DNA from 2 places in the Bradyrhizobium vignae genome. Region 1 is predicted to be linked to the other one. Evidence: riboswitches for the same ligand, from Rfam matches in the RefSeq annotation. Region 1 holds a riboswitch; the other holds the start of a gene.
The links. A riboswitch is a leader RNA that binds a small molecule or an ion and turns the genes downstream of it on or off. The one in region 1 is predicted to bind glycine.

Region 1 (15,244 bases):
TCAGATCGACCGCGGACAGATCGTGCAGCGAGGTGACCGCCTCTTCGGCACTCTTTTTATGCATTGCCACCTACCGGCATGCGCGTCTCGATGATGCGGGCGAACATGCTCGCGCCGATCGGCAGGATCTTGTCGTCGAGCACGAAGCCGGGATTGTGCACGGGCACAGAGCCGTCATGGCCGACCCAGAAATAGGCGCCGGGCACGGTCTGCAGCATGTCGGCGAAATCCTCGCTGCCCATCTTCGGCTGGGCGCGGGTGATCACGTTGGCGGGATCGACGATCGTGCGCGCAACCTCCTCGACCACCTTGGACTGCTCGACCTGGTTGACCAGGACGCCAAACGTGTCGCGGATGTCGGCTTCGATCGTGCACTGGAACGCAGCCGCGATGCCGGCACAGATCGCGCGGATGCGTTCAGCGACCATGGCGCGGACTTCGTCCGAGAAGGTGCGGATGGTGCCGCAGAGATGGGCTTCGCCGGGGATGACGTTGTAGGCGGAACCCGCGTGAATCTGCGTGATCGAGATGACGGCAGCCTGCAGCGGCTCGACGTTGCGGCTGACGATGGTCTGGATTGCCTGCGCCAGCGTGGTCGCGATGATCACGGCGTCCTTGGAGCGCTCGGGCATCGCGCCATGCGCGCCATAGCCGGTGATGCGGAGGTCGAAGAAGTCGGCGCTGGCCATGGCCGGCCCGGGCAGGATCGCGATCTCGCCGTGGTTGAGGTCGGGCGCGTTGTGCAGGCCATAGAGCTCGTCGCAGGGGAATTTTTCGAACAGGCCGTCCTTGATCATCGCGCGGGCGCCGCCGAGACCTTCCTCGGCCGGCTGGAAGATCAGGTGCACGGTGCCGTCGAAGTTCCGGGTCTCGGCGAGATAGCGCGCGGTGCCGAGCAGCATGGTGGTGTGGCCGTCATGGCCGCAGCCGTGGAAGCGGCCGGGGATCTTCGAGCTCCATTTCAGATTGGTGTTCTCCTCCATCGGCAGCGCGTCCATGTCGGCGCGCAGGCCGATGCGCTTGGTGCCCGAACCCTTGCCCTTGATGACACCGATCACGCCGGTGCCGCCGAGACCGCGATGCACCTCGATGCCCCAGCTCTTCAGCTTGTCGGCCACGATGCCCGAGGTGCGCACCTCCTCGAAGCCGATCTCCGGATGGGCGTGAAGGTCGCGCCTGATGGCAGTGAGTTCGTCGGCATAGCCGTCGATGCGGTCGATCGTGGGCATGTGTCCTGTCCGGTTAGCGTGAAGGAGGATTGAAAACGGGGCCGTTCGGCTTGATGCGGATGCCCGGCCGCAGGCGCGTCCAGGGCAGGGAAGCAGTGTCGGCCGGCATCGCGCCGGGCGCGGCGCAGATCATCAGCGCCTCCGCGATCGGCTCGAAATCGGCACGGAAATGCACCGAGCTCTTGTTGACGAGGATCTTCTCTCGTGTCGGCTCGATGCCGACATAGCGATACATCGCCTGGTCGGCGAGCTGGGCCTTGTGCGAGGAGACGACCACGCGGACATCGCCGATGCGCAAGGCTGCGGAGGGACCCATCTCCATCTCGCGGCCGCCATAGTAGGGGCCGGGCGCGATGAAGCGGCCGTCGGAGAGCTGTTCGACCACAAAGGTCTCGCGATAGGGCTCGTCGCCGGGAATCCCCGACTTGCCGCCGAGTGACAGCGTCACGGTGGCGCCGATGCCGGCTTCGTGCGCGGCCTTCGCCGAGACCGGATCGTAAATTGCGCCGGTCGCGGCGCTCGCCTTGTTGCGCACCAGCGCGCGCAGCATGCCCGTGGTGTCGGAATCGCCGCCGGCGCCGGGATTGTCCTGGGTGTCGGCGATGATGATCGGCTTGCTCGCGTTCTTGGAAAGCTCCATCGCATGGCGCACGCCATCGTCGGGCGTCCAGATCTTGCCGTCGAAATCGTCCTCGTGGCCTTCGATCAGCTTCACCATCGCATCCGCTGCGCGGTCGGCATCGGCTTGCGTCTTGCCATAGGCGAATACGCTTGGACCGCAATGGTGGAAATCGGCGGCAGGGAAGCCGGGGGCGAAGGAGAGCGTCGGAACGGCGTCGCCCTCTAATGCCGCGAGTTGTTCGTAAATGCCTTTGGTGGGCTGGTCGTTGGTGCATTGCCAGCTGATCGGGATCAGGAAGGGCAACTGCCGGAAAGCCTTTGCGTAGCGTTGCTTCGTCCCCAGCAGCAGCGTCAGATGCTTTGCGCAGGCACGGCCGGTCTCGGCCATGTCGACGTGGGGATAGGTGCGGTAGGCGATCAGCGCATCGGCATGCGCGATCATCTCGGGCGTGACGTTGGCATGGAGATCGAGGCTGGTGACCAGCGGAACATCCTTGCCGATGACCCGGCGCACACGCGCCAGGATCTCGCCTTCACCGTCGTCGAGATGCTCCGTGACCATCGCACCATGCAGGTCGAGATAGACCGCGTCGATCGGGCCCGCGGCTGCGATGCCGTCGACCATCACCTTCACGATGCGCTCGAAGGCGTCCTTGGTGACATGGGCCGAGGGGCTCGCCCCGCAGGCGATGGTCGGGATGAGTTCCCAGCCGTTCGCCTCGGCGCTGTCGACGAAGCCGGCAAGGCCGACATTGATGCGGCGCATCACCTTCAAGACGTCGGCACCTTCAGTCATCGCCGGCCAGCCGCCGCCATGCTGGAAATCCGCGAAGGTCGCCTTGGTCGGAGCGAAGGTGTTGGTCTCGTGCAGGAAGCCGCCGACGGCGATGCGTGTCATCAATTCAAGTCCAGCATTGGAAAGTGCGCGACGTTAGCCTTGGCCCGCAGCCGAGGGCAAGGCGGGAAGCAATCGCGCCGCGCATAGGGTCAAGCTGTTTTGGGAATGTGTGCCGCGCACACCGTCATTGCGAGCGTAGCGAAGCAATCCAGAGTCTTTCCAAGGAGGGATTCTGGATTGCTTCGCTACGCGCGCAATGACGAGGGGAGAGAGCTACGCCGTAGCCCCCACGCCTTCCGCCACCGGCCGGAAATTGGCGAAGTCCCAGTTACGCCCCGGTGCCGCATCCAGCAGGGCTTTGGTGTAGGCCTCCTTCGGATGCGTCAGCACTTCGGCGGCCGGTCCCTGCTCGACGACGCGGCCGTGCTGCATCACCACCACCTCGTCGCAGATCTGCGCGGCGACGCGCAGATCGTGGGTGATGAACAGGATGGCGATGCCGAGCCGCTTCTGGATCTCGTCGAGCAGTTCCAGCACCTGCGCCTGTACCGAGACGTCGAGCGCGGAGACCGCTTCGTCCGCGACCAGCACATCCGGATCGAGCGCGAGCGCCCGGGCGATCGCAATGCGCTGGCGCTGGCCGCCGGAGAACTGGTGCGGGTAACGCGACACCGCATCGGCCGGCAGGCCGACGAGCTCGAGCAGCTCTCGCGCCCGCTTCATCGCGTCAGGGTGCGCCACGCCGTAATTGATCGGGCCTTCCGCGATGCTCTCTCCGACGGTGACGCGAGGATTGAGCGAGCGGTAGGGATCCTGGAACACGATCTGGATCTTCTGCCGGTGCGGCTGCAGCAGGCGGCGCGAGATGTCGGCGATCTCGCGGCCGGCAAGGCGCACGCCGCCCGAGGTCGGATCGATCAGGCGGACGATGCAGCGCGCGACCGTCGACTTGCCCGAGCCGCTTTCGCCGACGATGCCGAGGGTGCGGCCCTTGCGCAAGGTCAACGTGACCTTGTCGGCGGCGACGACCTCGCGGCCTTTGCCGAAGAAGGCGCGCTCCTTGTAGATCTTGCTGAGCTCGTTGGCTTCCAGCACGATCGGCTCGCGGGTCTCCTCGCGCGGTTGTCGCGGCACCAGGCTCGGCACTGAAGCCAGCAGGTTGCGGGTATACTCCATGGTCGGGTTGCGCAGCACGGTCTCGAGCGGGCCGGTCTCCACGAGGCGGCCTTGCCGCATCACCGCGACGCGGTCGGCGATCTCGGCGACCACGCCCATGTCGTGGGTGATGAACAGCACGGCGGTGCCGTGATCGCGCTGGAGGTCGCGGATCAGGGTCAGGATCTGCTTCTGCGTGGTGACGTCGAGCGCGGTGGTCGGCTCGTCGGCAATGAGGAGCTTCGGCTCCAGCACCAGCGCCATCGCGATCATGATGCGCTGGCGCTGGCCGCCGGAGAGGCGGTGCGGATAGGAGGCGAAGATGCGCTCGACCTGGGGCAGGCGGACCTGCTCCATCATGTCGAGGATGCGCTTCTTGCGCGCTTTGGCATCGAGATCGGTATGGGCGCGCAGCACCTCGTCGATCTGGCGGCCGACCGGCACCACCGGATTGAGCGCTGTCATCGGCTCCTGGAAGATCATGGCCATCTGTGTGGCGCGGAGCTGGCGCAGGCGGCGGTCGGTCGCGGTGAGCAGCTCTTCGCCGACCAGCTTGATGCTGCCGCCGGTGGGAACCAGCGTCCCCTTCGGCAGCAGGCCCATCGTGGTGAGCGAGGTCACCGACTTGCCCGAGCCGCTTTCGCCGACGAGACACAGCGTCTCGCGCTCGCGCACCTGGATCGAGATGCCGTCGATGATGTTGGCGCCCTTCGGCTTCTTGCCGACGGAGACGACGAGGTTGTTGATGTCGAGAACGAGTTTGGTCATCAGGTCACTCCGTCGTCATTGCGAGGAGCCCGCGACAAGATTGCAGAGCAATTCTGCGCTGGCGACGAAGCAAATCCAGAATGTTTCCGCGGAGGCAGACTGGATTGCTTCGCTTCGCTCGCAATGACGGAACAAGGGGATGGGCCGGGGAAACAAATCACTTGCCCTCCCGCTGCTTCATGCGGGGATCGAGGGCGTCACGCGCGGCGTCGCCGATCAGGTTGATGCTGAGGATGGCGATCGAGAGCAAGAGGCCCGGCCAGAAGATCAGCGACGGCTTGATCTGGAAGTACTGGCGACCCTCGGCCATGATGTTGCCCCAGGTCGGCGTCTCCGGCGAGATGCCGGCGCCGAGGAAGGAGAGGATAGCCTCGGTGAGGATCGCGCTTGCACAGACATAGGTGCCCTGGACGATCAGCGGCGCGATCGTGTTCGGCATCAGATGCCGCCACATGATCTTCGGCAGGCTCGAGCCGACCGAGATCGCGGCCTCGACGTAAGGCTCCTCGCGCGCCGACAGCACGACGGAGCGGACCAGGCGCGCCACGCGCGGGATCTCGGGAATGGTGATCGCGATCAGCACGGTCCAGAGGCTGGCGCCGGAGAGCGAGACCACGGCGATCGCGAGCAGGATGCTCGGCATCGCCATCAGGCCATCCATCACGCGCATCAGGACGGAATCGATCAGCTTGAAGAAGCCGGAGACGAGGCCGATCGCGAGCCCGATGGCGATCGACAGGATCGCCGAACCGATGCCGATCAGAAGCGAGATGCGGCCGCCATAGATCACGCGCGACAACAGGTCGCGTCCGTAAGCGTCGGTGCCGAGCAGGAATTGCGCCGAGGACGGCTTCAATCGCTGCGACGGCGCGAGCTGGATCGGATCATGCGGCGCGATCAGCGGCGCGACGATCGAGACCACCACGATCAGGGCGAGCAGGACCGTCGCCGTGGCGATGATCGGCGTCGAGGTGAGGAATCCGAAGCGCGGCCGCAGTGGCGACGTGATCGGAATGGACGACTGGGGAAGGGTATCGACCGACATGTGTGTTCTTATCCTTGCCTCAGTACCGGATCCGGGGATCGAGCAGGGTGTAGGCGACGTCGATGAGGAGATTGACGACGACATAGATCAGCGACGTCAGCAGGATCATCGCCTGGATCACCGGATAGTCGCGCGCCAGCACCGCATCGACGGTGAGGCGGCCGATGCCGGGGATGTTGAACACGCTCTCGGTGACGACGACACCGGAGATCAGCAGCGCAAAGCCGGTGCCGATCACGGTGATCACCGGCACGGCGGCGTTGCGCAGCGCATGCCGCATCATCACGGCAACCTCGTTGATGCCTTTCGCACGCGCCGTTCGCACGTAATCCTCGCCGAGCACGTCGAGCATCGCCGCGCGCGTCATGCGCGCGATCAACGCGATGTAGATGAAGGACAATGCGCAGGTCGGCAGGATGATACGCTCGAAGAACGGCCCGAAGCCGTTCGAGATGCTGCGGAAGCCCTGCACCGGCACCCAGCGCAAATCGATCGCGAAGATCTCGATCAGGACATATCCGACCACGAACACCGGGACCGAGAAGCCCAGGACCGACAGGCCCATCACGAAACGGTCGATCCAGGTGCCGTGCTTCCACGCCGCGATCACGCCCAGCGGGACTGCGACGATCACGGCGAGGACGATGGTCGACAGCGCGATCGAGATCGACGGCTCGACGCGCTGGCCGATCATCTTCATCACCGGCAGGTTGGAGATCAGCGAGGTTCCGAGGTCGCCGTGCAGCAGCTTGTTCACCCAGGTGATGAACTGCACGATCAGCGGCTCGTTGAGGCCGAGCGAGGCGCGGATGCGCTCGAGCCGTTCCGGCGTCGCGTTGTCGCCGGCGAGGATCGCGGCGGGATCGCCGGGCGTCAGCCGCAGCAGCAGGAACACGAACAGAGCGACGACGCCCATCACGGGCACCGCGGCCAGAACGCGGCGAATAAGATAACCCAGCATGCACCTATCTCCGGCTGCGGAACTTGTGGCGCCTCGAGGCGCCCGGGAATTCTGTCGTGTCTATCATGCCTATCACTTGGACTGAAAAGGCTGCCCGGAGACGCCATCCTCTTGGGGCAAATTGTGTGCCAAGGGCTGCGCTGTAGCAAGAGGCCGGCATGTCCCCGGCATCGGCCACTCAGGATGCATGTCGCAGTTCATGCTCACCCCTAAGTGAAGGCACGGTCGGCGGCGCATTGAGCCCGCGCCAGCCGTCGATGGTCTGGGCAATTATCTGCGCCGTCGCCGCCGACAAAGTCCAGCCGAGATGGCCATGGCCGGTGTTGAAGAACACGCCCGGTATCCGTCCCGCGCGCACCACCGGCATCATGTTCGGCATCATCGGGCGCAGCCCGGCCCAGGGCACGACGCGCGACGTTTCGACGGCGGGGAAGTTGCTGCGCACCCAGTCGATCAGCGGCTGCACGCGGTCGGCGCGGATGTCGCGATTGAAATCGTTGAACTCGGCGGTGCCGGCGACGCGAAAGCGATCGGCCCCGAGCCGGCTGGTGACGATCTTGGCGGCCTCGTCGAGCAGGCTCACGGTCGGGGTGGCGTTGCGGCTCTCGGCGGTGTCGAGCTGCACGGTGATCGAGTAGCCTTTCACCGGATAGACGTTGACGCGCTCGTCGAGCAGGGCGGCGAAATGACGGCTCGCAACGCCCGCGCAGACCACGACGCCGTCCGCCTTCAGCATGCCGCGTTGAGGCGCGTCAGCATCGCTCGTCGCGAGATCGGCCCAGCCGATGACAAAGCCGCTGCCGGCCCGTGCGATCGAATCGATGTTGGCCTCATGAATGAAGGTCGCACCACGCCGCTTGCAGGCTTCCGCCAGCCCGCGGGTGAACTTGTGGATATCGCCGGTCGCATCCGACGGCGTGAAGAAGCCGCCATAATAGTCCTTCCGCAGTGTCGGCTCGATCGCGCGGATTTCCTCCGGCGTCACCGGGCGGCGGTCGAGGCCACCTTCCTGCAGTAGCGCATTGACGCGCAGACCGGATTCAAAGCCGGCCTTGTCACGATAGATGTGGAGGATGCCGCGGCGCTCGAGATCGAAGTCGACGCCTTCGCGCGCCGCGATCTCGAACAGATGCTTGCGGGCTTCGATCGCCAGCCGCGTGGTCTCGATGGTATTGGCGCGGTAGTTGCCGATATTGGCGACGAACTCGCTCATCCACGAATATTTGTGCCAGTTCGGCCACGGGTTCATCAGCAGCGGCGCATCGCGCCGGAACATCCAGCGCAGGCCCTTCAGGATCGTCGCGGTAGAGTTCCACACCTCGGCATTGCTGGCGGAGAGCTGTCCGCCGTTCGCAAACGAGGTTTCCATTGCGGCATAGCGGTGCTTGTCGAGCACCGTCACCTTGTAACCGCGTTCCAGCAGGGCATAGGCGGTCGTTACGCCGGTGATGCCGGCGCCGATGATGGCGATATGAGTCATGATGAAGTCGGGGCTCCCGTGAGTTAGAGATGGCTGACCGCCGGCTCGAAAGCCGTTGGCGGCGCCCCATCTGTCACGGTTACCTGAGAGCTTGATCCGGCGCGGACCTCGGAAGGTCAGCCTCGGACTATCCCCTTCGGTGGACGTCACGATGATCAAATCGTGCCGTCTCTCTCCAGATCGTCCTGTCGATACAGTCCTTTTGCCTGAGAGTTTCCGGGGCGGTTGCTCCGTCGGCGCCGTAACGAAAGCAGCATGCCTTCGTTGCGATCTCTCCCGCATCGTCGCGTGGACAAGCCGAGCAGTACGATACGCCTCATTTTTGGACAAGGCTAAATTTCGACCGCGATTGCCAATGCATTGTGCAGTGCGAAGTTGATTCAATTTACTCCAGCGTTGCCAGCAGTCCCGCCATCAGGCGGCCGCGCTCGACCAGGCTGTCGACCTCGATGAACTCCTCGAGCGTGTGGCCATTGCCGCCGCGCACGCCGAGGCCGTCGAGTGTCGGGATGCCCATTGCGCCGGTGAAGTTGCCGTCGGAACCGCCGCCGGAGCTCGCATGCGGTAATTCCGCGCCGAGGGATTTGGCGATGCCGCGCGCCTTTTCGTACAGCGCCATGGTGCCGGCATCCGGCTCCCACACCGGCCGCGTCACGCCGCGCGTCACCTTGAAGGTGACGTCGTTGGTGGTGCCGGACAGCGCCAGCATCCGCTCGACGCCGCGGTCGAGATCGGCCTGGCGCTTGGCCATCGACAGCGCTTCGCCGGTGGCTGTCGTGGCAACGCAATTGACCCATTGTCCGCCATGCACGACGCCGACCGAGAAGGTGCAGTCCTCCGTCGTCATCGCATCGATCGCAAGAATTTGCCGCGCCATCTCGCGAATTGCCGAGCGTCCTGCCGACAAGGTTGCGCCGGCGTGGCTCGGCCGTCCCGTCGCTTCGAGATTGAAGCGTGCGATGGCGTAACGTCCGGTGGTGACGCCGTTGTCGGCGCGGCCGGGCTCCGGCACCAGCACGTATTTGTTGCGTGCGGCTTCGGCCTCGATGATGTCGCGCGTGGAGGGCGTGCCGACTTCCTCATCCGGCGTGAACAGCACGGTGATCGGCAGCGGCGTCGTGAACGAGGCGCGCGCCAGCTGGCGGATCGCTTCCAGCGAGAGATAGTTGCCGCCCTTCATGTCGTAGATGCCGGGGCCGTAGCATTTGTCGCCCTCGCGCCGCCATTTCAGCTTCTCGATGGTGCCGACCGGATGAACGGTATCCATGTGTCCGGCGATCAGGATTCCCGGCTCGCCCTGCTTCGGATGGGGAAAGCGCGCGCGGATGACGCCGCCAAAGCCCTGGCGGCCGGCGATGCGCTCGATCGTAGCACCCATGATCGCCATGTCCCGCGCTGCGATATCGAGCATGCGGTTCACTGCGTTCGCGTCCCAGGTCGGGCTCTCGCATTCCACCCAGGTGCGCAGGCCCTCGAGCATGGCCTCGGAATCGAAGGGAAGATTGGCTGGATTCATCTCAATGTCTCTCAAGCTGCGAAGATGGAACGCGCATTGCATCGGCGCGGGGCAGGACAGCGGAGAGCGTTGTAGAGCCAAACTGATCTTTGTGGAGCCCGTGCGCGCGCCGCGAGGGCTTGCGACGAAACCGGATTGACGCGCTCAACACTGTCTGCAAGTCTCGAAAAGATAAAGGCATTGCATGAGGTTAGTTCGCCCAACGAACGAACCGCATGCTCAACCAATAACCTGCCTTTGAACAGTTTCACGTCAGGAGAACCCTCTATGTTCCACTTCACGCGCCGGGGGGCTCGCGCATTCGCCTCCAAACTTGCGCTGACGGTCGTCGCGCTTTCGACTGCGCTGGCTTCGCCAGTGTTGGCGGCCGGCAAGACCCTCACGGCGGTGATGCATTCGGATCTGCGCATCATCGACCCGATCTTCACCACGGCCTACATCACGCGTGACCATGGCTACATGGTCTACGACACGCTGGTCGCCCCGGATTCGAATTTCAAGATCCAGCCGCAGATGGCGGACTGGAAGATCTCCGATGACAAGCTCACCTACACCTTCACCCTGCGCGATGGCCTGAAGTGGCATGACGGTGCGCCGGTGACGGCGGAGGACTGCGTCGCCTCGCTGAAGCGCTGGGCTGCGGTCGACGGCATGGGCCAGAAGCTCATGGACTTCACCGCGAGCCTCGAGGCGACCGACGCCAAGACCATCACGCTGAAGCTGAAGGAACCCTACGGCCTCGTCCTCGACTCCATCGGCAAGCCGTCCTCGCGCGTCGCCTTCATGATGCCGAAGCGTCTCGCCGAGACGCCGCCGGACAAGCAGATCCCCGAGCAGATCGGCTCGGGTCCCTTCAAGTTCGTGCAGGGCGAATTCCAGCCCGGCGTGAAGGCGGTCTATGTCAAGAACACCGACTACGTGCCGCGCAAGGAGCCGGCGAGCTGGACCTCCGGCGGCAAGGTGGTGAAGGTGGACCGCGTCGAGTGGATCACCATGCCGGACTCGCAGACCGCGGTGAACGCGCTGCAGTCGGGCGACATCGATTTCATGGAAAATCTGCCATACGACATGCTGCCGGTGCTGGAAGCGAACAAGGAGCTCACGATCGAGGTCTCCAATAAGTTCGGTTTCCAGACCCTCGGCCGCATGAACTTCCTCTATCCGCCGTTCGACAACGTGAAGGTGCGCCGCGCTGCCTTGCTGGCGATGAACCAGAAGGACGTTCTCGACGCGCTGGTCGGAAACCCGAAATATCAGAAGATCTGTGGTGCCTTCTTCGTGTGCGACACGCCGCTCGCAACCGAGGTCGGTGCCGAGACCCTCGTGAAGGGCAACGGCATGGCCGAAGCGAAGAAGGCGCTCGCCGAATCCGGCTATGACGGCACGCCGGTCGTGATCATGGCACCTGGCGACGTCACGACGCTGAAGGCGCAGCCGATCGTTGCGGCCCAGCTGCTGCGCGAGGCCGGCTTCAAGGTCGACCTGCAGGCGACCGATTGGCAGACCGTGGTGAGCCGTCGCGCCAGCCAGAAGCCGCCGAAGGAGGGGGGCTGGAACATGTTCTTCACCAACTGGGTCGCGGCCGACGTCTCCAACCCGATCGCCAATCTCTCGATCGGCGGCCAGGGCAAGAAGGGCGGCTGGTTCGGCTGGGCGGAGGATGCCAAGATCGAGCAGCTCAAGGATGCGTTCGTCCGCGCAGCCTCGCTCGACGAGCAGAAGAAGATCGCGGCCGACATCCAGAAGGAAGCCTATGAGCAGGTGATCTATATCCCGCTCGGGCAGTACCTGCTGCCGAGCGGCTGGCGCAAATCGCTGACCGGCGTGCTCGACGGTCCGGCGACGCCGCTGTTCTGGAACATCGACAAGTCGGAATAGGGCGAGAACCCCTCTCGCGGCCTTCGGCCGGACCCTCGCACGGCGCCGCTGTCATCAGCGGCGCCGTTGCCGTTTGATGGCCTTGCGCTGGTTGAAAGGCGGCGCCCTTTAACTTTTTCAATTGCTAATCGTTGCTATTTGTTTCCAAGCTGAAATAGATGCTGCGTCTTCGCGTATCATTTTTTCAGATTTGCTTCCCGTGCCGATCGATTTTGCATTCCAGGCGATGGCCGAACGGTCCGATCGCGCGCCGGCGCCCTGGCGCCGGCCCTTCCTGCGCTGGCTCGACGCCGTCGAGGCTGGCTGGGCCGTACCGCTTCTCATCGCCTGCTTTATCGTGGTCTGGACCCTCTATCTCGCTATCGCCTATGCCGGCGGCGGCCTTCATCCCGATACGCTCGAAGCCTGGACGCTGGGCCGCAATTTCGCTTTCGGCTATCACAAGCATCCGCCGTTGATGGGGTGGGTGACGGCGGCGTGGACCTCGGTGTTTCCGCTCAGCGACTGGTCGTTGCAATTGATGGCGATGGCCAATGCCGGGCTCGCGCTGTTCTTCGTCGATCTGATCTCGCGGCAGTTCGTGACCGGACACAAGCGCATCCTGGTGCTCCTGCTCCTGATGCTGACGCCGGCCTACCAATTTCATGCCCAGCGCTTCAATGCCAATTCGGTGCTGCTGGCGACCTGGCCGCTGGCGACCTGGTGCTTTCTGCGCGCGTTCGAGACGCGCGCCTGGCCGTGGGCGATCGCGGCGGGATGCACGACCGCGCTGGCGATGGTCGGCAAATATTATTCGATCTTTCTCGTCGTGAGCTTCGCGTTTGCCGCGCTGGCGCACCCGGCGCGCCGCGCCTATTTCAGCTCCGCTTCGCCATGGATCTCGGTCGTCGTCGGGCTCGCGGCGCTGTCGCCCCACCTCTACTGGCTCGCGACCACGGGCGCGTCGACCTTCACCTACGCACTGGCGCATGCCAACGGCAACGTCTCGAGCTCACTCGGCGAGGCGAGCAACTTTGTGCTGGGGTTGGCCGCCGCGATGAGCCTATCGGCCTTGCTCTGGGTGCTGATCGCGGGAACGCGCTTGAAGCAGTTTACAGCCGACTTCGCGGCCATGAGCCCGGGCCTGCGGTTACTGTTCTACGTCACGATCGGTACGATCGTGCTGCCGGTGCTGACGTCGCTTGTGTGGGGCACCGATCTGCCGTCGCTGTGGGCCTTGCAGGGGCTGTTCCTGTTCGCCGTTCTCGTGGTCTGCGGCACGAGCTATCCGATCGAGCGTTTCCACACCGTGAACCTCACGGTGATCGTTGCCGGCGCTGCGCTTGCCGCCGTCCTGATCGCGGCGCCGATCCATGCCATCTATCGCAACAAGCACGGCTATGAAGAGGGCCGGAACTTTTACGCGCAGGCGGCCGGCGAGTTGACGCGCGAGTGGCGCGAGCAGACCGCTGAGCCGCTGAGTGCGGTCAGCGGCGACGACGCGCTTGCCTTCGCGACGGCGTTCTACAGTCCCGACCATCCGCATTACGCACGGCCGTTCGAGTACCAATACACTTGGGGTCTGCCGCACCAGACGACGCTGGACCGCGGCTGGGCCGCACTCTGTTTCCGCGGGCAGGAATATTGCAGCCGCTGGATGGAATGGGTGTCCGCCCGCGGTGGGCATTTCGTCAGGCGCGAGTTCACCGTGCGCGCTTCCCTGTGGGGCCAGCCTGGTTTGTCTCGGGACGTGATCGTGCTGATGGCGCTGCCGCAGGGAAGCCCGGTGCCGGCCAGCGCTGCGGATGATTTCAGCGCCAGCCGGCGGGGCACCGAATAGGCGGCGTGCTCAGCAGTGGCTGTCGCGCACCTGCTCGAGCCCCTCGCTCGCAAGCGGCGTGGTGAACGCGGCCCGCTCAGCGCGCGGTTCGGAACGTTCCGTCTTCTGCCGTTCTACTTCGTCGCGCTCTTCGCGGTGTTCCAGTTCCATTGCAGCATCCTCTGGAATTGCTGCAGGACAACATCGAGGCCGCCGCGTGGTTCCTCAGCCGACCGGACGATGATGCGGCCTGAACAACCGGCCCTTCTCGACCACCAGCACGATCGCGAGCGCAGCGAGGGTCGACAGGAAGAAGCCGACCGAGAAGGGCAGCAGCGTGCCGTCGAAGCTCTGCCCGATCGCCATGCCGACCACGATTCCGATCAGCGTCGTGATCGAGCCGTAAAGCGAGGAGGCGGTGCCGGCGATGTGTCCCTGCGGCTCCATCGCGAGCGCGGTGAAGTTGGCGACCATCATGCCGAACGAGAACATCATCAAAGCGGAGAGCGCCATGAACAAGGCGAGCGGCAGCACGCCGAGGCTTTCCGTCAGCAGCATCACGCCGGCCACCACGGCGTAGAGCGTCAGCGCCCCGTGCGAGATCACGCGCATGCCGAGCCGCCCGACCAGCCTCGCATTGAGAAAGCCGGCGATGGCAGTGCCGGCGGCGATCGCCGCGAAAGCGAGCGGGAAGTAGTGGCCGAGATGATAGATGCCGGTGAAGACCTGCTGGGCGCAGAAGACGTAAGCGAACAGTGCGCCGATCACGGTTCCGGCCGCCGTCGCATAGCCGATCGTCTGGCGATGGGTCACGGTCTGGCGGAAGGCTGCGAGCACGTCGGCGGGCGCCAGCGACCTGCGCTCGGACTCGGGAAGGGTTTCAGGCAGCCGCAGCACGCACCATGCGAGCGCGAGCAGGCCATAGAGCATCAGCACCACGAAGATGCCGCGCCACGCCGTCACCAGCAGCACCGCCTGTCCGAACGAGGGGGCGACCACGGGCACCGCGATGAACACCATCATCGCGAGCGACATCACGCTCGCCATGCGGCGGCCGACATAGCAGTCGCGCACGATCGAGGTCGCGATCACGCGCGTCGCCGAGGTGCCGAGCCCCTGCAGCGCACGCGCCAGCAGTAGCGTCTCGAACGAGGGCGCCGCGACCGCCAGCACGCTCGCCACCGCATAGACCGCCATGCCGCCGAGCAGCACCGGCCGGCGTCCGAAACGGTCCGACAGGGGACCCATGACGAACTGGCCGGCGCCGAAGCCGATCAGGAAAGTCGACAGCACCAGCTGGAGATGGTTCGCGACGGGAATCTTGAAGGCGGTGCCGATATTGGGCAGCGCCGGCAGCATCATGTCCATCGCGAGCGGATTGAGCGCCATGATGGACGCGATCACGATGACGAATTCTGGAAAACCCATCGGGCGGTGTCCGGAGGACACCCAATCGTCGGCATTGACGTCAGACAAGAAACTCACCCCTGCAATCGAGCGACTTATCTAGCGCTGATGCTGCGTCGCACAACCCATGTTTCGGGATGGCTGGCAGGCGGGGCAGGGGCGGTCAAAAACCGGTGAGGGAGCGTGCAAGGATGATGGTTTTCGCTCGTGCCTCAGGCCGGGTTACTCGGCATCGTCAGGGCCTTCGAGCTGGTCCTCTGTCCCGATCTGACAGCGCTGTATTTCTTGCCGAGGTGGCACCGTCAGCTCTCGTGGTGCGGGCAGCCGGGGTCGAACCGGCACAGCGCTTGCGCACCGAGGGATTTTAAGTCCCTTGCGTCTACCAATTCCGCCATGCCCGCTTGATCCAACGAGATCAAATATTTAAGTCCTTCCCGGCCGTCTGGAATTGGCGCGGTGCATAGCCGAGGGGACGGTTCTTCCTTAAGCGAGCCGGGCGCACAAGGCAAAGCCTCAATCCGGACATCTGTTGCTGCTTTAGGCATTCT
Region 2 (15,244 bases), 140 kb from region 1:
CACTATGCTCCAGAATCCGTCGCAAAGTGGAAGCTGCCGGCCTTCGAGGTGACCGAGACCCATTTGGTGACGGCAAGCCGCGCCTGGCAAGCCTATCGGGCTGAAACGCCAAAGCCCTGTTTCGATCTTCTGATGACGGATCTGACGATCCTGCCGAGACTTCGGCCGGCACTCATCGCGTTGCTTGAAGAGCTTCCGGACAGTGTGACGGGCCTAGGTGCGAGCGAAATGGATATCCTGGACTTCGTGAACGATGGGCACACGGACCCAAGGCGTGTCACCGAGGCGTGGTGGATGCGCGATGTGTTCGACGAAAACGACGCGCGCGATGCCTTGCTGGAACTGGGGGCGTATTCGGCGCCGCCGGTCTTGTTAGGCGATCCGGCGTTCGACAATGAGGATCGTTACTTCGGCAGGAGCGAGTGGAAGGTCACGCTGACTGAACTCGGGCGCTCCATCTTTGCGCGCGAGGACGATATGTGGCGCCACAACCGAATCTATCGCTGGTGGGGCGGGACGGAGCTCACCAACGAAAAGCTCTGGCGATGGGATCGCGAAAGCCGATTGTTGATTGCGCCCTAGCGGCGCATTCGATGCCGTAGGGTAGGCAAAGGCGCACTTGCGCCGTGCCCACCATCGTCTAACGCGGCGAAAGGTGGTGGGCACGCTTGCGCTTTGCCCACCCTACGAGACCGCCGTCGCGTCCTACTCCGCAGCTTCCGCGTAGTCGCTCACCGGCGGGCAGGAGCACACCAGGTTGCGATCGCCGTAGACGTTGTCGACGCGGCCCACGGGGCACCAATATTTGTCGGTGCGCGAGATGCCGTCCGGGAAGCAGCCCTCGCTGCGGGTATAGGCGCGATTCCACCCATCGTCCGCGATGTCGTGCACGGTGTGCGGGGCGTGGCGCAGCGGCGAGGCTTCGATCTTGAAGCGGCCAGCCTCGACCTCCGCAATCTCCTTGCGGATCGCGATCATGGCATCGCAAAAGCGGTCGAGCTCGGCCTTCGATTCCGACTCGGTCGGCTCGATCATCAGCGTGCCCGGCACCGGGAAGCTCATGGTCGGGGCGTGGAAGCCGTAATCGATCAGGCGCTTGGCGATGTCGTCGACGGTGACGCCGCTGGTCGTCTTCAGCGGACGCGGATCCACGATGCACTCATGCGCGACGCGGCCCCTCGCATTCTTGTAGAGCACCGGGAAATGCGGATCGAGGCGCGCGGCGACGTAGTTGGCATTGAGGATCGCGATCTCGGTGGCGCGTTTCAGCCCTTCGCCGCCCATCATCAGGATGTAGATATAGGAGATGGTGAGGATCGAGGCGGAGCCGAACGGCGCAGCCGAGACCGGGCCTACCGGCGCATCCGCCTTCGTCGCGGGATGGCCTGGAAGGAACGGCGCGAGATGCGCTCTTACGCCGATCGGGCCCATGCCGGGGCCGCCGCCGCCATGCGGGATGCAGAAGGTCTTGTGCAGGTTGAGATGGCTGACATCGGCGCCGTAGTCGCCGGGCCGCGACAGGCCGACCTGCGCATTGAGATTGGCGCCATCGAGATATACCTGGCCGCCATGGCCGTGCACGATGTCGCAGATCTCGCTTATATGCTCCTCGAACACGCCATGCGTCGAGGGATAGGTGATCATCACAGCGGCGAGATCGTTGGAATGCTTCTCCGCCTTGGCGCGGAGATCATTGACGTCGACGTCACCGTTCTTCTCGCAGGCGACCACCACCACCTCCATGCCGACCATCGCGGCCGAGGCGGGATTGGTGCCGTGGGCGGAGGAGGGGATCAGGCAGATCTTGCGGTGGCTTTCCCCGCGCGCCGCGTGATAGGCGCGGATCGCGAGAAGGCCGGCATATTCGCCCTGCGCGCCCGAATTCGGCTGCAGCGAGATCGCGTCGTAGCCGGTGATGTCGCACAGCCATTTTTCCAGCCGCGCGAACAGCGCGTGATAGCCGGCCGCCTGCTCGCGCGGGACGAACGGATGCAGGCTGCCGAATTCAGGCCAGGTCAGCGGCATCATCTCGGTGGTCGCGTTCAGCTTCATGGTGCAGGATCCGAGCGGGATCATGGCGCGGTCGAGCGCGAGGTCGCGGTCACTGAGCTTGCGCATGTAGCGCAGCATCTCGGTCTCCGAGCGATGCGCGTGGAAGACGGGATGGGTGAGGAACGCGGTCGTGCGCTTCAAGCCGTCCGGCAGCGCCTCGCGCGTCGCTGCATCGATCTCGGCATAGGCGAGCGTGCCGCCGAAAGCGCGCCAGACTGCTTCCACGGTCGCGGGCGTCGTGGTCTCGTCGAAGGCGATGCGCAAGGTGCCATGGCCGAGGCCGAGATTGATCTTCTCGGCGGTCGCGCGCGCGATGATCTCGTCGCGCTTGCCGCCGGCATCGACCGTCACCGTATCGAAGAAGCTGTCGGATTGCGGCGCGAAGCCGAGCTTGCGCAGGCCGGCCGCGAGCACGGCGGTGCGGCGATGCACGTTGCGTGCGATCTGCATCAAGCCTTCGGGGCCGTGATAGACCGCATACATCGAAGCGATGACGGCCAGCAGCACCTGCGCGGTGCAGATGTTGGAGGTCGCCTTCTCGCGGCGGATGTGCTGCTCGCGGGTCTGCAGCGCGAGACGATAGGCAGGTGCCCCGCGCGAATCCACGGAGAGGCCGACGATACGGCCGGGCAGCGAGCGCTTCAGCGCATCGCGCACCGCCATATAGGCCGCGTGCGGCCCGCCATAACCCATCGGCACGCCAAAGCGCTGGGCAGAGCCGATCACGATGTCGGCACCGAGCTCGCCGGGCGAGGCGAGCAGCGTCAGTGCCAGCAGGTCGGCGGCAACGATCGCGAGCGCGCCCCTGGCCTTCAACGACGCTATCGCGGGTCTGAGGTCGCGCAACGCGCCGGAAGAACCCGGATATTGCAGCAGCGCGCCGAGCACGTCTGATTTGTCGAGATCGGTGAGGGGATCACCGACCACCAGATTCCAGCCGAGCGGCTCGGCGCGGGTGCGCATCACCGCCAGCGTCTGAGGATGCACGTCCTTGTCGACGAAGAAAGCTTTTGCCTTCACCTGCGAGTGCCGCTCGGCGAGCGCCATCGCCTCGGCCGCCGCGGTCGCTTCATCGAGCAGCGAGGCGTTGGCGACGTCGAGCCCGGTGAGGTCGCAGATCATGGTCTGGAAGTTGAACAGCGCCTCCAGCCGGCCCTGGCTGATCTCGGGCTGGTAGGGCGTATAGGCCGTGTACCAGGCCGGGTTCTCCAGGATGTTGCGCTGGATCACCGCAGGCAGGATGGTGCCGGAATAGCCCTGGCCGATCAGCGAGGTGAAGACCTGGTTCTGGGCTGCGAGCTCGGCCATATGCGCGATCGCCTCGGTTTCGCTGAGCGGCTTGCCGAGATCGAGCGGCGATGCCTGCCGGATCGAGGCCGGCAGCGTCTCCGCCATCAGCGCATCGACGCTCTTGGCGCCGACCGTTTCGAGCATTGCGGTGACATCGCGCACTGAGGGGCCGATGTGGCGGCGAACGAAACTGGCGGCGGTGTCGCCATTGGATTTGCGGTGCGCGGTCATCATGGGTCCTCGCTAGGAGTTGCTGTCATGCCCCGCGAAGGCGGGGCATCCAGTAAACGCAGGCGTTTCGGCTAGGGCCGATGGGCCGCGGCGTACTGGATCACCCGCCTTCGCGGGTGATGACACTGAGAATGAGGTTAGAGTTCTCGTCATCTCACGCCGTATGCGCCTTGTAGGCGGCTTCATCCATGAGGCCGCCGAGCTCGCTTTTGTCGGCGATCCTGATCTTGAAGAACCAGGCCGCGCCTTGCGCGTCCGAGTTCACCAGCGCCGGTTCGGCGGCCAGCGCCTCGTTGGTCTCGAGCACTTCGCCGGTAACAGGTGCGTAGACGTCGGAGGCGGCCTTGACCGATTCCACGACGGCGGCGGCTTCGGCCTTCTTCAGCGCGCGGCCGACCTTGGGCAGTTCGACGAACACGACGTCGCCGAGCTGCTGCTGCGCGTAATCGGTGATGCCGACCGTGGCGGTATCGCCGTCGATGGCGAGCCATTCGTGGTCGGAGGTGTACAGCGTCGTGGTCATTGTCTCGTCCTCAGCGTTTGTAGGTGTTTTTCACGAAAGGCATGGCGGCGACTGCGAGCGGCAGTCGCTGGCCGCGCACCTCGGCGAAGAGTTTTGTGCCGAGCGCGGCGAGGCTCGCAGGCACGTAGCCCATCGCGACCGGCGCGCTCAGGCTCGGGCCGAAACCGCCCGAGGTGACTTGTCCGATGGGCTCGCCGCCCGCAGCGTCGGCAAAAAGTAGCGCGCCCTCGCGCACCGGCGCGCGGCCCAGGGCGAGCAGTCCGACGCGGCGGCGGGGCGCGCCGCCATCGAAATGGGCGAGGATCTTCTCTGCGCCGGGAAAACCGCCGGCGCGCGTCCCGCCGCTGCGGCGGCTCTTCTGTACCGACCATTCCAGCGCGGCTTCGACCGGCGTGGTCGCGGTGTCGATGTCGTGGCCGTACAGGCAGAGCCCGGCTTCCAGCCGCAGGCTGTCGCGGGCGCCCAGGCCGATCGGCAGCACGTCCGGATTATCCAGCAGCATCTTGGCGAGGCGTTCGGCATCGGCGGCGGGAACCGAGATCTCAAAACCGTCCTCGCCGGTGTAGCCGGAACGCGAGACGAAGCACTTGATGCCGGCAACCTCATGCGGACCGGCGTCCATGAACTTCATCGCCGGGGCCTCTGCACAGAATTTCGCCAGCACCGTTTCCGCCTTCGGGCCCTGCAGCGCGATCAGCGCGCGGCCTTCCAGCGAATCGATGATGCAGTCGCCAGAGAGATTCGCGCGCAGATGCGCCTCGTCCTCAGCCTTGCAGGCGGCGTTGACGACCAGGAACAGGTGATCGCCGAAATTGGCGACCATGAGGTCGTCGAGAATGCCGCCATCGTCATTGGTGAACTGGGCATAGCGCTGCCGCCCCGCGGCGATCGCCACGATATCCTGCGGCACCAGCCGCTCCAGCGCGCGGGCGGCGTCCTCGATCCTCCCGGATTTCGGCCGGAGCGCGATCTGGCCCATATGGGAGACGTCGAACAGGCCGGCGGAGGCCCGGGTATGAAGGTGCTCCTTCAGGACGCCCGCGGGGTACTGCACGGGCATGTCATAGCCCGCGAACGGCACCATCTTGCCGCCCAGGGACACATGGAGGCTGTGGAGGGGTGTACGTTTCAGGGAGTCTTGGTTATTCGCTAGCATGTAAGGGGCCCTCGGCGGTTCCCGGGGAGGATTCCCCGATGGACACCGGTCGAAGCCCCATCTGTCGCTGTGCCTGAGAGTATTATCCCGTCGGCGGACGCAGTCCGGGTCTTATGCCCGTCGGCGCCTCTTTCCAGATGCTGTCAAAGCCACGCGGTCCTTTTGCCTGAGAGTTTCCGGGGCGGTTGCTCCTTCGGCGCCGGCACCAGTGCCGGTCTCTCCCGACGTGGCCGTACGATACAGATGGGTAGAGACCACAGGCCGGCCAAGCCTGTCAACGCGACTTCTGTGCCTTTCAACGGGATTGCGCGCCTGCGGCAACCCTCTGATCTCCTTGCACAGTTTCTGGACAGCGAAGCTGGCCTTGTCTAAAAGCGCTTTGGCCCGCAGATATCAGCCTTAATTTCCGGTTTGGACGGCGGCAGCGGGCCCAAGCATACCCGATTGGATGAACATGAGCGGCGTCAACGAGATCAGGTCGACCTTTCTGAACTTCTTTGCCGAGAACGGCCACGAGGTCGTGCCGTCCTCGCCACTCGTGCCGCGCAACGACCCGACCTTGATGTTCACCAATGCCGGCATGGTGCAGTTCAAGAACGTCTTCACCGGCGTCGAGAAGCGCCCCTATCAGCGCGCCACCACCTCGCAGAAATGCGTGCGCGCCGGCGGCAAGCACAACGACCTCGACAATGTCGGCTACACCGCGCGCCATCTCACCTTCTTCGAGATGCTCGGCAATTTCTCGTTCGGCGACTATTTCAAGGAGCGCGCGATCGAGCTCGCCTGGAAGCTGATCACCTCCGAGTTCGGGCTGAAGAAGGACAAGCTGCTCGTCACGGTCTATCACACCGACGATGAGGCGGCGGGCCTGTGGAAGAAGATCGCGGGCTTCGCCGACGACCGCATCATCCGTATCCCGACTTCGGACAATTTCTGGGCGATGGGCGACACCGGGCCGTGCGGCCCTTGCTCGGAGATCTTCATCGACCGCGGCGAGCACATCTGGGGCGGGCCTCCGGGCTCGCCGGAGGAGGACGGCGATCGCTTCCTCGAATTCTGGAATCTCGTGTTCATGCAATACGAGCAGGTGACGAAGGAGGAGCGCGTGGATCTGCCGCGTCCCTCGATCGACACCGGCATGGGCCTGGAGCGCATGGCCTGCATCCTCCAGGGCGTCGAGAGCGTGTTCGAGACCGACCTGTTCCGTAACCTGATCGACGCGACCGCGTCCGCGCTGGGCAGCGGACCGACCGAGCAGAATGCGGCCTCGTTCCGCGTCATCGCCGACCACTTGCGCTCCTCGGCCTTCCTCGTCTCCGACGGCGTGCTGCCTTCGAACGAGGGCCGCGGCTACGTGCTGCGCCGGATCATGCGGCGGGCGATGCGCCATGCGCAGCTGCTGGGTGCGAAAGAGCCCTTGATGCACCGGCTGGTCTGGGCGCTGGTGCGCGAGATGGGCCAGGCTTACCCCGAGCTGATGCGCGCGGAGAAGCTGATCGAGGAAACGCTGCGGCTGGAAGAGACGCGCTTCCGCAAGACGCTGTCGCGCGGCTTGGCCATCCTCGATGAGAAGAGCGCAGGTCTGAAAAAGGGCGACATGTTCGACGGCGACGTCGCCTTCACGCTGTACGACACCTATGGCTTCCCGCTCGATCTGACGCAGGACGCGCTGAAGTCGCGCGGCATCGGCGTCGACCAGGCTTCGTTCAACGACGCCATGGAGCGCCAGAAGGCCAAGGCGCGCGAGTCCTGGAAGGGGTCTGGTGAAGCGGCTTCCGAGGCAATCTGGTTCCCGCTGCGTGAGAAGCTCGGCGCCACCGAATTTCTGGGCTACGAGACCGAGAGCGCCGAGGGCGTCGTCTCCGCCCTGGTCAAGGACGGCCAGGAGGTTGCCAGCCTCAAAGCCGGCGAGACGGGTTCGATCGTGCTCAACCAGACGCCGTTCTATGCGGAGTCCGGTGGTCAGGTCGGCGACACCGGCGTGCTGACGGGCGAGGGCGGCCTCAAATTCCGCGTCACCGACACGCAGAAGAAGCTCGGCGATCTCTTCGTTCACATCGGCGCGGTCGAGAGTGGAGAGCTGAAGCTCGGCGCTGCGCTGCAGCTCGAGGTCGATCATTCGCGCCGCTCCTCGATCCGCGCGCATCACTCGGCGACGCATCTGATCCACGAGGCGCTGCGCCAGGTGCTCGGCGACCACATCGCCCAGCGCGGCTCGCTGGTCGCACCCGACCGGCTGCGCTTCGACTTCGTGCATCCGAAGCCGATCACGGCCGAGGAGCTCGCTCGCGTCGAGGATATCGCCAATGACGTGGTGCTGGAGAACGACGAGGTCACCACTCGCGTGATGGGCGTCGACGAGGCGCGGGAGGCGGGAGCGCGCGCGCTGTTCGGCGAAAAGTATGGTGACGAGGTCCGCGTCGTCTCGATGGGCAAGACCGCGCGCGAGCGCGGCGCCAACGCGCTCGGCTGGTCGGTCGAGCTCTGCGGCGGCACCCATGTGAGGCGCACCGGCGACATCGGCCTGATCACGCTGACCAGCGAGAGCGCGGTCGCCTCCGGCGTGCGCCGCATCGAGGCGCTGACCGGCAATTATGCGCGCAGGCACGCCAACGAGACCATGGCGCTGGCGAAGACCGCGGCGAACGAGCTGCGCACCTCCCTCGACGACGTGCCGGCGCGCATCGCCGCGCTGATGGAGGAGCGCAAGAAGCTGGAGCGCGAGCTCTCCGACGCCCGCAAGAAGCTGGCGATGGGCGGTGGCGCTGCCGCCGCCAGCAATGGCGCTGCCGCGGGCGTGCGCGAGGTCGGCGACGTCAAGCTGATGGCGCGCGCCGTCGAGGGCATCGAGATGAAGGATCTCAAGAGCCTTGCCGATGACGGCAAGAAGCAGCTCGGCTCGGGGGTCGTCGCCATCGTCGGCGTCACCGAGGACGGCAAGGCCGGTGTCGTGGTCGGCGTCACGCAAGACCTCACCGCGCGCTTCAACGCCGTGAACCTCGTGCGCATCGCGTCCGAAGCGCTCGGCGGCAAGGGCGGCGGTGGCCGGCCCGACATGGCCCAGGCCGGCGGCCCCGATGGGGCCAAGGCGGCCGCGGCGCTGTCGGCGATCGAAAAAGCGATGGCGGGCGCTTAAAGCCTCATGTCCACCGTTCCGCGAGGACGTGGGCTTCGCGATCCGAACTTACGGGATCGCCTCTACGAATTGCTGGAGCACGATCCGCTGGCCTATTCGGTCGGGTCGCGCTTCATCCAGCTGATCATCGGCGTGGTCGTGCTCAATGTAGCCGCGATGATCCTCGCCTCGGTGCCGGAGCTCGACGCCCGGTTTGGCGCGCTGTTCGCAGGCATCTCCATCCTGTCCGTGCTCGTGTTCGCGCTGGAATATGCGGCGCGGCTGTGGACGGTGGCGGGGCATACCCAAGGCAGAGGATCGGCGCTGTCCGACCGGCTGGGCTATGCCTTTTCTGCGCTCGGCATCATTGATCTCATGGCGTTCCTGCCAGCGGGAATCGTGCTCGCGACCGGCCGGCACGCGACGCTGGCAGCCCTCGGCGTGCTGCCGTTCTTCAAGCTGATCCGTTATTCGCCGGCGATGCGCTCGCTGCTCGCCGCGGTGCATGCCGAGCGGCGGGCGCTGATCGGCTGCATCGTCATCCTGATCGGCGCGGTGCTGACCTTCGCCTCGCTGCTCTATGCCATCGAGCGCGACGTGCAGCCGGACAAGCTCGGCACCATCCCGCAGGCGATGTGGTGGGCGATCGTAACGCTCGGCACCGTCGGCTACGGCGACGTCGTGCCGCTGACGCCGCTCGGCAAGTTCATCTCCACCTTCGCCATCATCTCGGGCTTCGCCATGATCGCGCTGCCGGTCGCGATCATCTCGACCGCATTCGCGGAAGAGGTGAAGCGGCGCGATTTCGTCGTCACCTGGGGCATGCTGGCGCGGGTGCCGCTGTTCTCGCATCTGGCGGCCGCGGAGATCGCCGACATCATGCGGCTCTTGCGGGCGCGCACCATCGAGCAGGGCGAGATTCTGGTGCGACGGGGCGATCCGGCGTCGTCGATGTATTTCATTACCGCCGGCGAGGTCGAGATCGCGCTGCCGAGCCAGCATGTGCGGCTATCCGACGGCACCTTCTTCGGCGAGATCGCGCTGCTGCACAAAACCAAACGCAGCGGCACGGTGACGGCGACGCGCAAGACGCGCCTGCTGGTGCTCGATGCCCAGGATTTTCACGCCCTGATCGCGCGCATGCCGACGCTAGCCGCCCACGTCCACACCACTGCCAAGGCAAGGCTTGCCGACAGCGGCGATCTCGCGCTCGCCGAGCTGGCGCAGGCGGAGAAGGAAGGCGGGGGACGCAGCGAATAGCTTCGCTGCACTCCTATCAGCTGAGAACGGCGATGCTCGCCAGTGTCCGTCATTGCGAGGAGCGCGCGACAAGATTGCAAGGCAATCTTGTCGCTGAAGCGACGAAGCAAATCCAGACTGTTTCCCCGGAGGGATCCTGGATTGCTTCGCTTCGCTCGCAATGACAGCGTGCAGGCGGCTTACGCCGCCAGCGCCTTGGTCAGGTTCTCGGCGACTTTATCGAGGAAGCCGGTGGTCGAGAGCCAGCGCTGGTCGGCGCCGACCAGGAGCGCGAGGTCCTTGGTCATGTAACCGGCCTCGACGGTGTCGACGCAGACCTTCTCCAGCGTGGCCGCGAACTTGGCAAGCTCGGGGTTGTTGTCGAGCTTGGCGCGGTGGGCGAGGCCACGGGTCCAGGCGAAGATCGAGGCGATCGAGTTGGTCGAAGTCTCCTTGCCCTTCTGGTGCTCGCGGTAATGGCGGGTCACCGTGCCGTGGGCGGCTTCGGCCTCGACAGTCTTGCCGTCGGGGGTGAGCAGCACCGAGGTCATCAGGCCGAGCGAGCCGTAGCCCTGCGCGACCGTGTCGGACTGCACGTCGCCGTCGTAGTTCTTACAGGCCCAGACATAGCCGCCGGACCATTTCAGCGCCGAGGCGACCATGTCGTCGATCAGGCGGTGCTCGTAAGTGAGGCCCTTGGCGTCGAATTCCTTCTTGAACTCGCGGTCGAAGATGTCCTGGAAGATGTCCTTGAAGCGCCCGTCGTAGACCTTGAGGATGGTGTTCTTGGTCGACAGGTAAACCGGGTAATTGCGGAGCAGGCCGTAATTGAAGGAGGCGCGGGCGAAGTCGATGATGGAGTCGTCGAGATTGTACATCTCCATGGCGACGCCGGCGCCGGGGGCCTTGAACACTTCCTTCTCGATCACGGTGCCGTCCTCGCCGACGAACTTCAACGAGAGGGTACCCTTGCCCGGGAACTTGATGTCGGTGGCGCGGTACTGGTCGCCATAGGCGTGGCGGCCGATGATGATCGGCTTGGTCCAGCCGGGAACCAGGCGCGGCACGTTCTTGCAGATGATCGGCTCGCGGAAGATCACGCCGCCGAGGATGTTGCGGATGGTGCCGTTCGGCGACTTCCACATCTGCTTGAGATTGAACTCCTTCACCCGGGCTTCATCGGGGGTGATGGTGGCGCACTTGACGCCGACACCGACCTTCTTGATCGCCTCGGCGGCGTCGATCGTGACCTGATCGTTGGTGTGATCGCGGTACTCCATGCCCAGGTCGAAATAGAGCAGCTCGACATCCAGGAACGGGTTGATCAACTTGTCCTTGATGTACTGCCAGATGATCCGGGTCATCTCGTCGCCATCGAGCTCGACGACGGGATTGGATACCTTGATTTTTGCCATGATCGGGGAAGCCTCTTGGGAACGGCGCTTTTGTTGCGCCACGGGAATATCCGCCGCCTCTTAGCACCTGATAGCAGCGGGCGAAAGCCAAGGGATTATGCACTTTTAGCTCATCCAGCTTCCCCAGACGGGGAGCGGGGGCGGCGGGCAGGGACGAGGTTTCAGACGAGATTCAAAAGTCGAATCCAACCCGTTATTTCCCTTGAGAATTTTGTCAGGACAGGCAAACGACAGACCGCGAGGGCGGCCCGGTGCTGGGGACCGCTTGAATCAATTCCTCAGGTGGCCTTGCCAAGGCCTTGAGAGACAGTGTGAAAGCGAAGCGAGATGTCGGGGACTGACAAGAGCAAGGCGGGCCTTTCCCTCGACGGTCCCATCGTCATCCTGGTCGAGCCGCAGCTCGGCGAAAACATCGGCATGGCCGCACGCGCCATGGGCAACTTCGCCCTCGGGCGCTTACGCATCGTCAACCCCCGGGACGGCTGGCCCAACATCGCGGCCCAGCGGGCGGCGGCCGGCGCCGACCACATCCTGGAAAAGGTCGAATTGTTCGGCACGGTGCAAGAGGCGGTCGCCGATCTCGACCTGCTGTTCGCCACCACCGCACGCCCCCACGACCAGGCCAAGCCGGTGGTCGGGCCGGAGGCCGCAGCTAGCGAGATCGCTGGGCACCTCGCGACCGGCGGCAGGGCCGGCATTCTGTTCGGCCGCGAGCGCTGGGGGCTGACCAATGAGGAGGTCGGGCTCTCCAACCGTATCATCACCTTCCCGGTCAATCCGGGCTTTGCCTCGCTCAATCTCGCCCAGGCGGTGCTGCTGGTCGGCTATGAATGGTTCAAGCAGGCGACCTCGGGCGCGCTGCCGCACGCCATGCCTGAAAGATCCGAGCGCGCCTCCCAGCACCAGATGCAGGCCTTCTTCGACAATCTCGTGCGCGAGCTCGACAAGGTGGAATTCCTGCGGCCGGCCGAGAAGCGCGATACCATGCTGGTGAACCTGCGCAACATCTTCACGCGGATGGAGCCGACCAAGCAGGACATGCACACGCTGCACGGCGTGATCATGGCGATCGCCGAGGGCCGCAAAGGTCCGGCCAAGGGCGGCGTGCTCGACGGCGAGCAGGCCACGCGCCTGCGCGCGCTGCTGGCCGAGCACGGGCAGGGCGGCGGCATCCCCGATAGCGGCTCGACGGTGCGCGGCCTTGCCCGCCTGCTCCGCCGCAACCCGACCGACGCCGAGCGGCTGCTCTGGCAGGCCCTGACCCGCGACCGCCGCTTCGCAGGTGGGTTCAAGCGCCAGACCCCGGTGGGGCGCCACATCCCGGACTTCGTCTCCTTCCCGCACCGGATAGCGATCGAGCTGGTGAACCCGGGCGAGGGCGAGGCGATCGCCGCCGACCGCGCGGGACGGCGGGCCTGGCTCGAGGCGCGGGATTATCGGGTGCTCGACATCCGGGCAGTGGATGTGGAGCGCGATCTGGAGGCGGAGCTGGTGCGGCTGCAGGGGATGATGGAGCGGGGAGCGTAGGTTTCGTCGGGTGGAGGTCTCGTAGCAACCATTAGATTCGCCCGATCGCTGAGGGTAGCATGACGCCGTGCTTGCGGCCGTCAAGGCGTGGCCTGGCGGCAGCGGAGATGGAGTTGAGGCCAGGGCGACGGCCAGCCTTTGACGGCCGCGGCGCGCGGCGTCTTTGTGACGGCAGGTCGGGACGAAGAAACGGTGCTTCGGCCGAACAAAGAAACGCCATCAGGTAGCCGGAGCCCTCGCGATCTCGGGCGGTTTTGTCTGCCAAGGCGTGCCCCGGGCGACCACTGTGTTGGCGAAGATTAATAGCTTTCTGGCGCAAGCGATCAATGCGCGCTTGTGTTCCTTGCCTGCTCCCATCAGCCTTCCATAGAGCGTGATGAGCTGCGGATTCCAGCGAAATGACGCCGGCAGCGCCGCAGTAAAGAGCGCACGTCGCAGCCGTTCACGCCCGCCGGCGATGTGACGAACGCCGGTGCGATCGCCGCTGTCGTCATCGTAAGGGGCAATGCCAGCCAGCGCGGCCGCTTGCTCGCGCGTGATCTGACCGATCTCGGGCATCCGCACCAGAATGACCATGGCGGTCTTTAGCCCGATACCATCGATGCTGTTGATCAAGTCGAGCCGCTCGGCAAGATCGCGATGCTCACGGATTGCGGCGGCCAGTGCCTTCAGTTCGACCTTCTCGCGCTTGGCCAGGCGAGCGATATCCTCCTTCCACAGCTTCTGGAGCCGCATATTGCGGCAGCTCTCGATCCGGTTCTTCAGCCGAGCAATGTCCTCGGTGATCTGGTCGATCATCGTCAGGTGCTCGGCAAATGGCAGCAAGCGGGGATCCGGAGCTGCGTGGATCTTCTTGACCGCGGCGGTGCAGGCCGCAATCAGCGCGGCATCGATCTTGTCGTTCTTGGCGCGCTGCAGCTGGAACACGGCATAGCGCGCACCTGGGCCGGCTGAAATACGACGACCACAAACCGCTGGCGCCGCAACTCGGCGACGACAGCCTGCTCATAGCCGCCGCTCGCCTCGATCCCGACCCGTTTGACCTTGTGGCGCTGCAACCATTCCACCAGCACTTTATAGCCATCCGGCGTGTTATCGGCCTGAAGCCGCTCCAAACTGCCATCAAGTGCCACATCGAGCTTACGTTTACCGGTATCGATCCCGGCACAGATCGTGATACGCTTGGCCATCTTCGTCGACCCTCCCTTGTGTGTGCGAACCTAAAGTTCGTTCAACCATCCGGGTCCCGATGAAGTACCGATCGCGATCCTGCTACGAAAGGCAGCCCTCAAGGCTTCGGTGGGCATCGATCCGATCGATCGGCAGCCCAGCTCGGGCGGCCACCCGAGCTGGGCCATTCCTCACGGAACGAGGCCATTCTAGTCCGGTGCGCTAAAACAAGGGTGGGCAAAGCGAAGCGTGCCCACCATGTCTATCGACGACGCTGAGAGAGATGGTGGGCACGGCGCTGCGCGCCTTTGCCCACCTACGAGACCTTCATCCTCGCCCGAGTTGCGCCTTGTGCCGCAACCAAGGGCTGTGCAGACGCGCAGTCGGTTGCTATGAAGTCCCCGGGAATTGAGATGGGGACTGCATGTTTGGAATGGTGGGCCGCACACTCATTTGTGCGGCAGCAGGCTTCGGTGTTTTGGCGCTGACTGCCTTGTTCGAAATATCCTGCGCCCGCGCGGAAATGCCCTTGACCTCCAAGTGCAACGCGGTCGGAAATTTCAGCGTCGATGACAGGATCGCAGGCTGCACGGCCATCATCCAGGCGGCGGGGACGGGCATGCAGCAAGGTGTCGTCATGGCGCGCTTCCGCCGCGCCATGTTCTACCGCCAGAAGGGCGAGATCGACCTTGCGCTAGCGGACTACAACGAGATCATTGAGCGCGATCCGGGCAATCTGAACTCCCGCATCGCGAGGGCTTCTGCGCTGATCCAAAAGCGAGAGCCCGAGGCTGCGCTGCTTGATTACGCCAAGGTAATCGAGCTCGATCCGAAGAATACCTACGCCTATATCGGACGTGCTCACGTCTATTCGGCGAGACGCGACTTCGTCCGTGCCATTGCCGATTATGATCAGGCCCTTCTGATTCATCCGGACAATGTCATAGCGCATGTCGAACGGGGTCTCTCTTACGTCCGGAACGGCGATCCGGATCGGGCCATGGCTGACTGCGATCGTGCGGTCGAGATCAGCCCGCAAACCGGCGGCGGCCAATTGTGCCGCGGTCGAGTTTACTCCGCAAAGGGTAACAGAGAGCTCGCGTTGGCCGCACTGGATCAAACCATCCAGATCAAACCCAAAAGCGAGAATTTTTACTACTTCCGAGCCGAAACCTTTTCCCAGCTGGGTGAACTCGACCGCGCGATCGTCGACTATGATCGGATCATCGAGCTAAACCCACAAAGCCGGTCTGCCTATGGTTGCCGGGGCGTCGCCTATTTTCAAAAGGGCGATTACGATCGCGCCATTGCCGATTACAATCAGGTGATTCAGCTGGCACGTCAGGGTCAAGGAAACACCGGCGATCGGCAGACTCAGCTTCAAGGTCAGGACGCAGATCCTATTTCTGCGTCCGTCGCGGGTGAATCGATTGCGCTCGTGTCCGCGGATGGCCCCGTGCTCCGCGCTCGGGGTGGGGCCTACCACGCGAAAGGGGAGCTTGACCGCGCTATCGCAGACTTTGATG

Region 2: linked by a shared signal. The riboswitch ahead of gcvT (glycine cleavage system aminomethyltransferase GcvT) and the one ahead of BRAD3257_RS15715 (D-amino acid dehydrogenase) in region 1 are both predicted to bind glycine.

What each region holds. Positions count from the first base shown of each region.
Region 1 is NZ_LS398110.1:3,261,203-3,276,446, forward strand. Features, by position in the region: gene BRAD3257_RS15685 (amidase) at 1-64, opposite strand, end outside; gene BRAD3257_RS15690 (M20 aminoacylase family protein) at 57-1,229, opposite strand; gene BRAD3257_RS15695 (M81 family metallopeptidase) at 1,243-2,748, opposite strand; gene BRAD3257_RS15700 (ABC transporter ATP-binding protein) at 2,962-4,611, opposite strand; gene BRAD3257_RS15705 (ABC transporter permease) at 4,769-5,656, opposite strand; gene BRAD3257_RS15710 (ABC transporter permease) at 5,676-6,617, opposite strand; gene BRAD3257_RS15715 (D-amino acid dehydrogenase) at 6,796-8,097, opposite strand; glycine riboswitch at 8,166-8,278, opposite strand; glycine riboswitch at 8,282-8,386, opposite strand; gene BRAD3257_RS15720 (M20/M25/M40 family metallo-hydrolase) at 8,483-9,613, opposite strand; gene BRAD3257_RS15725 (ABC transporter substrate-binding protein) at 9,881-11,491, shown strand; gene BRAD3257_RS15730 (glycosyltransferase family 39 protein) at 11,718-13,310, shown strand; gene BRAD3257_RS40315 (hypothetical protein) at 13,320-13,460, opposite strand; gene BRAD3257_RS15735 (multidrug effflux MFS transporter) at 13,515-14,765, opposite strand; tRNA gene BRAD3257_RS15740 (tRNA-Leu) at 15,009-15,097, opposite strand.
Region 2 is NZ_LS398110.1:3,123,722-3,138,965, forward strand. Features, by position in the region: gene BRAD3257_RS15010 (hypothetical protein) at 1-582, shown strand, start outside; gene gcvP (aminomethyl-transferring glycine dehydrogenase) at 706-3,573, opposite strand; gene gcvH (glycine cleavage system protein GcvH) at 3,728-4,096, opposite strand; gene gcvT (glycine cleavage system aminomethyltransferase GcvT) at 4,107-5,252, opposite strand; glycine riboswitch at 5,398-5,486, opposite strand; gene alaS (alanine--tRNA ligase) at 5,707-8,388, shown strand; gene BRAD3257_RS15035 (cyclic nucleotide-gated ion channel) at 8,395-9,627, shown strand; gene BRAD3257_RS15040 (NADP-dependent isocitrate dehydrogenase) at 9,807-11,021, opposite strand; gene BRAD3257_RS15045 (TrmJ/YjtD family RNA methyltransferase) at 11,349-12,548, shown strand; gene BRAD3257_RS15050 (transposase) at 12,768-13,475, opposite strand; gene BRAD3257_RS41020 (IS110 family transposase) at 13,427-13,738, opposite strand; gene BRAD3257_RS15055 (tetratricopeptide repeat protein) at 14,152-15,244, shown strand, end outside.